2 linked regions of the Pseudoxanthobacter soli DSM 19599 genome follow. The protein of the gene in region 1 interacts with the protein of each later gene in a pairwise test. Links are inferred from orthologs where the notes say so. Each region holds a gene or a part of one and is shown in the gene's direction. Other genes may lie near its edges.

Region 1 (3,263 bases):
ACGGCGGCCACGATCGTGGCGCCGAACAGGAAAACGCTCGGGCGCACGAGCGTATAGAGGCCGATCAGCACGGCGACGATGCCCGGGAACACCGTGCGGAAGCCCTGGTTGAACACCATCCGCACCGTGCAGCGCAGCGACGCCTCGCCGGCTTCGCAGGACTGGGCGATCTCGGTCACGTCGATCAGCCCGTAGCGCAGCCACAGCGCGACGCCGAGGGCCACGACGGCGGCGAAGCCGATGGCGAGAAGATTGAGAAGCGAAAAGTGCAGTCTGGTCATCGTCGTCCGGTGTGATGGCAACGGGCCGGCACGCAACCGGGATGCCGTCGCGGCGTCCGCTCGGTTCTCTCGACCCTCCGCCGACCATGGCGGCTCCGATGGCGGTGCGCAACGGCGAATTCGCGGGGTGGAAAAGCCGTTTCCCGCCGGTTCCGGGCCGGTGCCGGGCGCTGCCAACCTTGACGGGCGGGGGGGCAGTTCCTACGTTCCAGCCGAACCCGACGCCGATGCCACGCCCGGCCTCGGCGCCCCAGTTCCCCGAACGTCGCGTTCGCGACAGATGAGGTTCGACATGGCTTCCGCCGCAGACTCCGCCACGACCAAGGTGACCGACACGTCCTTCAAGGCCGATGTTCTCGACGCGGACGTTCCGGTCGTCGTCGATTTCTGGGCCGAGTGGTGCGGCCCGTGCAAGATGATCGCGCCAGCGCTGGAGGAGATCGCCTCCAACCTCGAAGGATCCGTCCGCATCGCCAAGCTGAACGTGGACGAGAATCAGGCGACCGCGATCAAGTACGGCGTGCGCTCGATTCCGACGCTGATGGTCTTCAAGGGTGGCGAACTCGCCGCCACGAAGGTCGGCGCCCTGCCGAAGCAGCAGCTTCAGGACTGGATCAAGAGCGCGATCTGACCGGACGGCCGGCGCCCGGGCGCCGGCTCCACGACCGATACGTAATCGCCGGTATCGGTCCGCCGATGCCGGCGAACGGGTATCCCGAGATCCGAACAATCCCGAGATCAGACTGAACCGACATGACGACCGAAAGCCGCGAACCGACCCAGGAAACCGAACCGGCCGCCGAGGCCGTGGGCAGCGAGGATGCGCAGCAGCCTCAGGCTGCCGCGTCGGACGCCGTTGCGGCGCTGAAGGCCGAGAACGACAATCTGCGCGATCAGGTGCTGCGCACGCTGGCGGAGATGGAAAACCTGCGCCGGCGCACCGAGCGCGAGGTGCAGGATGCGGGCCGCTATGCGATCGCCTCGTTCGCCCGCGACATGCTGAGCGTCGGCGACAACCTGCGCCGGGCGCTCGACGCGCTGCCGGCGGAGGCGCGGGCCGCGGCCGACAGCGCGCTCACCAACCTGCTGAGCGGTGTGGAACTCACCGAGCGCGAGCTTCTGAAGGGGCTGGAGAAGCACGGCGTGCGCAAGATCGCACCGAGCGGTCAGAAGTTCGATCCCAACCTGCATCAGGCGATGTTCGAGGTTCCGAACGCCGAGGTTCCGAACGGCACCGTCGTTCAGGTGCTTCAGGAGGGGTTCGTCATCGGCGACCGCGTGCTGCGCCCGGCGCTGGTGGGCGTCTCCAAGGGCGGTCCGAAGTCCACTGCCAAGGCCGCGGACGAGACAGCGGGCTGAGAGCGCGGTTGCTTCGCCGGCATTTCGCCAGGGCGCCATCGCTTCCCGGACACCATCGCGTTCCGAATACCGTTCGACGAACACGGCCGCGCCCACTGGGCGCGGCTGTTTTCATTTGTCGCACCCAAGGCCGGGTGCGACGTCGCCTTTCGCGAGCGAGCACGCAAAAAGCGCCATCGCCAAGGTTCCCGACCGTCTATAGGCTTTCCTGGCCTCATCCATGAGGCGGGGGAACATGAGATGGAAAACCGGACTTGCAACGGTGGGGCGCCGTTGCGGTGGGGCTGCAGGCTCGCCGTCATCGGCCTCGGTCTCGGAGGCGTCGCAACCGCAACTCGGGCGGAATCGCCGCGGCCGGAAACGCCCACCACCTACCAGACGCTCAATTTCGGATCGAACGGGACCTTCCTGACCGGCATCCGGGGCGACAATATCGTCGGCAACTACACCATCCCGGGCACCGACGACACCGGCGGCCTCTATTACAACATGGCGGCGCAGACCTGGTCGCCGATGCCGGAGCCCACTCCGAACGGCGCGAACTTTCCCGGCGCGATCGGCTCCTCGCCCTACGGCCCGAATTTCGGCACGCCGGATGGCATCCTGCGCGTCGTCGGCAGCTACCAGACCACGGTCTCGGCGCCCTACGACCTCAGCTATCTCTACGATGCCGCGCAGCCGGCCGGACAGCGGATCACGCCGCTCGTCTATCCCGATCCCGGCACGTTCTACACGATCGCGCACAGCACCTTCGGCAATCTCGTCGTCGGCAATTACGACACCCGCCTCGCGACCGGAAACGCCTTCATCTACAATATCGACACCGGCACCTACACCACCAACAACATTCCCGGTGCGATCAGCACGACCGCATACGGCGTCTACGGCGACAAGATCGCGGGCGGTTACGGGGAGATCATGGTCGGCGGCGGGCTCCACGCCGAGCACGGCTATATCTACGATCTCACCACCGGAACCTATGAGACCTACGATCATCCCGGCGCGGTCGCGACCCATTTCGAGGGCATCACGAGCGCCGGCCGGTCTGGCGAATACAATCTCGTCGCCAACTGGATCACGGCCGACGGCACCGTCCATCCGGCGGTGATGCACATCGACGCCCTCGGCAAGACGAGCTGGTACGAGATCGACATCCCCGGCAAGGTCGTGTCGTCGAACTCCGCCTACGGCGACAATGTCGTCGGCATCTACATCGATTCGAACGGCATCAACGGCTACATCGCCACGATTCCCGGCATTTACAATCCGATCCGCAACACCGGGGCGCTGACATCCGACGCCGATAACGCGGCCGCGCTCTCCGGCCGCAAGGGCGACGACATTGTCAATACCGGCACGGTTCAGGTGACGGGCAACGGCGGCGTCGGCATCCGCGGCGAAACCTACGGCGTGCTCACCAATTCCGGCACCGTCATCGCCACCGGGATCGTCGGCGCGGCGGCGGAGATGCACGGGCTCTACGGCACCCTGCTCAATTCCGGCACCCTGCAGGCGCCCGCCGTCGCCGATGCCCTGCGCATCGGACCCGACAGCGTCGGCAGCGTGATCGTCAATACCGGCATCATCGACGGCCGCATCGCCGCGACCGGCGGATTGCAGAAG
Region 2 (3,381 bases), on another replicon or contig:
CAGGACAGCGGCTGTGCGGCCGGCGCGGACCGGCTCCTCGATGGCGTGCCACAAGGCAATCAGGCCGAGATACATCAGGAACAGCACCAGCATCGAGGTGAGGCGGGCGTCCCACACCCACCACGTGCCCCACATCGGCTTTCCCCACAGCGACCCCGTGACGAGGGCGAGGAAGGTGAAGGCGGCCCCGAGCGGGGCCGCCGCGCGCGCGGCGACATCGGCGAGGGGATGCCGCCACACCAGCGTACCAAGCGCCGAAACCGCCATCGCGACATAGGCCGCCATGCCCAGCCAGGCGGACGGCACGTGGACGAACATGATGCGGACGGTCTCGCCCTGCTGGTAGTCGGGCGGGGCCACGAACAGCGCCCCCCAAAGGCCGACCGCCATCACCACCGTCGTGATGCCGGCGAGCCACGGCAGCACGCGCCCGGTGAACGCCAGAAAGCGGGCGGGATTGGCGAGGTCCGTGACGGCGGATGCGAACGGCATGGCTTCTGCTCTGCGAACCGGCGCCCGGCTGCGGTCCGGGATGGCGGCGCGGCCGCCCCCGGCCCGCTCCGAGGCTCGTTACCCACCCAATCTAGAGCATGAGCGGAAGCGGTGGAAACAGGGAACGGTCTGCATCGTCCGGCGGCGGAAGTCCGCACCGGCGGCGGCGCCATCCGGCGCACGCCGGAAATTCGCGCGAAACCGGGTGCGCGCCGGAACGTAGCCTCTCGGCGATACGTTTATTCGGAATAAGTCGCAAAAATTTCTCTGCAACTCTCGACAATGTCAGAGGCTGTCATTAGTTTTGCAAATTAGTCGCATTAAGTGCTGATGGGCCATGAAAGGCCGTTGCGCCTCAGGTGCACCGGTCTCAGCCGGTCCAGGATGAACGCAATGCCTTTCCGTGCCGGCGTGGCCGGAGGCATCGGGAATTGTATGCGTAATTCAAGTCAGGGGGCGACGGTCGGTCGTATGTCGGCACGCCGGCCAGTCGCGCGGGGAGCATCGATGAACGAACCCAATTCGGCCCTTTCGGCGGAATCCGGCTGGCGTCGCGCCCGCTCCGGGCTCTCGCTGCCTGAAGTCCACGGCAGCATCTCGCCCCGGGCCGGCGCGTCGGTGTGGCGGCGTGCCGCTGCGTTCGCCGGCCCCGGCTATCTCGTCGCGGTCGGCTACATGGACCCCGGCAACTGGGCGACCTCGCTTGCCGGCGGCTCCGCCTACGGCATGACGCTGCTCGTCGTCGTGCTGATGTCGAGCCTGATGGCGATGCTGCTGCAGGCGCTTTGCGCCCGCGTCGCAGTCGCCACCGGCCGCGATCTGGCGCAGGCCTGCCGCGATGCCTTTCCGCGTCCGGTCGGCTACATGCTCTGGCTGCTCGCAGAGCTCGCGATCTGCGCCACCGACCTCGCCGAGGTGATCGGCACCGCGATCGGCCTCAACCTGCTGTTCGGCATTCCCCTTGAAATCGGCGTGGTGCTGACCGCGCTCGACGTGGCGCTGATCCTGTTCCTCCAGACGGTCGGGTTCCGCTGGATCGAGGCGTTCGTCGTCGCCATGCTCGGCGTCATCGCGGTGTGCTTCATCGTGCAGATCGGGCTTGCCGATCCGAACTGGGGCAGCGTCATCCGCGGCTTCGCGCCCACCACCGAGATCGTCACAAATCCCGGCATGCTCTATCTCGCGCTCGGCATCATCGGCGCGACGGTCATGCCGCACAATCTCTATCTGCACTCCGGCATCCTGATGACTCGCAGGCTCGGAGACACGCCCGCCGAGAAGCGCGAGTCGCTGAAGTTCGCGACGTGGGATTCCTCGATCGCGCTCGGCGTGGCGTTCTTCGTCAACGCCTCGATCCTGGTGCTCTCCGCGGCGAGCTTCCATGACCGGGGCCAGTTCGACATCACCGAACTCGGCCAGGCCCATGCGCTGCTGCAGCCGCTGCTCGGCGCCGCCATCGCGCCCACGCTGTTCGCCATCGCACTGCTGTGTTGCGGCCTCAACTCCACCGTCACCGCGACGCTCGCCGGCCAGATCGTGATGGAAGGCTTCCTCTCGATCCGTCTGGCGCCGTGGCTGCGGCGGCTCATTACCCGTGCCATCGCCATTCTGCCGGCCATCGTCGTGACAATCATCTACGGGGACGAAGGCACTGCGCATCTCCTCATCCTGAGCCAGGTGGTACTGAGCCTGCAACTGCCGTTCGCCGTGGTCCCGCTGGTGATGTTCACCGCGGACCGGCGCAAGATGGGCGAGTTCGTCGCCCCGCTGTGGATGACGGCGCTCGCCGCCATCACCGCTCTCATCATCATCGTGCTCAACGTGCGCCTGATCATCGAGGCGGCAGGGCTGCTCTGAACGCTATCAGCCTTCCCCGGCCCTGAGCGCGGCGGCGGCGGCGACCGGCGCCGCCACCAGGGCGACGAGAAGGATCGCGACCAGCAACAGGAACGGCGGCCAGAAGGCCGCGGCGCCGAACGCCCCTGTGGTCGCGGCGATGCCGAAGATCAGCACGGGAACCGCGAGCGGCAGCACCAGCACCGGAATGAGCAGCCCACCGCGGCCGAGGCCGGCCGTCAGTGCCGCGCCGATGGCACCGATCAGCGTGAGCGATGGTGTGCCGACGAGAAGGCAGAGCGCGCTCGCCGCGATCGCCTCCGGCCCGAGATTGAGAAACAGCCCGAGGACGGGAACTGCCGCGACCAGCGGTAGGCCAGTCGCGGTCCAGTGCGCCAGCGCCTTCGCCAGCACGACGAGGCCCAACGGCGCCTCGCCCATGAGGAGGAGGTCGAGGGATCCGTCGTCGCGATCCGCTTGGAACAGCCGGTCGAGGCCGAGCAGCGTGGCCAGCAACGCCCCGATCCAGAGCACCGCCGGACCGAGCCGGGCCAGCAGCGCAAGGTCCGGCCCGATGGCGAACGGGATCGCCACCACCACGGCGAGATAGAACAGCACGCCGACGAGGGCGCCGCCGCCCACCCGGAAGCCGAGCACGAGGTCGCGCCGGTAGAGCGCGAACAGGGCGGGGAGGATGCCGCCGGTCATGCGGCGTCCCCCGGCAGGTCGAGCCGGAGGGGATCGACGCCCGGCAGGTTGTCGTGGGTGGCGGCGACGACGATGCCCCCGCGACCAAGATGCCCGGCCATCAGCGCGCCCAGGCGGGCGGCCGAAGCCGCGTCGAGCGCGGCGGTGGGCTCGTCCATCAGCCAGACCGGGCGCGGCACCGCCACCAGACGGGCGAAAGCGAGCCGCCGGCGCTGGCCGGCGGAAAGCAGCCCCGCCGGCAGGTCGGCGAGCGGCGCAAGATCGAGGCTGTCGAGCGCCTCTTCGACCCGACGATGCCGCCCGTCGTGCGGCGACCCGAGGAAGCACGCCCAGAACCGCAACGTC

What was found.
Region 2: the proteins of grpE (region 1) and BUF17_RS07585 interact in binary tests that used the Escherichia coli proteins (3 or more experiments, as listed by UniProt). The link is inferred for Pseudoxanthobacter soli DSM 19599 from one-to-one orthologs.

Annotation. Positions count from the first base shown.
Region 1 is NZ_FRXO01000005.1:197,858-201,120, forward strand. The notes cover bases 108-2,837. They hold grpE (nucleotide exchange factor GrpE), read left to right. Parts: upstream 108-1,034; coding sequence 1,035-1,640; downstream 1,641-2,837. Other genes in these bases: BUF17_RS13670 (hypothetical protein), read right to left, coding at 108-281; trxA (thioredoxin TrxA), read left to right, coding at 574-912; BUF17_RS13685 (autotransporter family protein), read left to right, coding at 1,881-2,837. Also shown: more of BUF17_RS13670, read right to left, coding at 1-107; more of BUF17_RS13685, read left to right, coding at 2,838-3,263. UniProt on the Escherichia coli protein: Participates actively in the response to hyperosmotic and heat shock by preventing the aggregation of stress-denatured proteins, in association with DnaK and GrpE. It is the nucleotide exchange factor for DnaK and may function as a thermosensor.
Region 2 is NZ_FRXO01000002.1:719,105-722,485, forward strand. Bases 327-3,174 are described here. They hold BUF17_RS07585 (Nramp family divalent metal transporter), read left to right. Parts: upstream 327-999; coding sequence 1,000-2,349; downstream 2,350-3,174. Other genes in these bases: BUF17_RS07580 (heme ABC transporter permease), read right to left, coding at 327-492; ccmB (heme exporter protein CcmB), read right to left, coding at 2,356-3,012; ccmA (heme ABC exporter ATP-binding protein CcmA), read right to left, coding at 3,033-3,174. Outside these bases: more of BUF17_RS07580, read right to left, coding at 1-326; more of ccmA, read right to left, coding at 3,175-3,381. UniProt on the Escherichia coli protein: H(+)-stimulated, divalent metal cation uptake system. Involved in manganese and iron uptake. Can also transport cadmium, cobalt, zinc and to a lesser extent nickel and copper. Involved in response to reactive oxygen.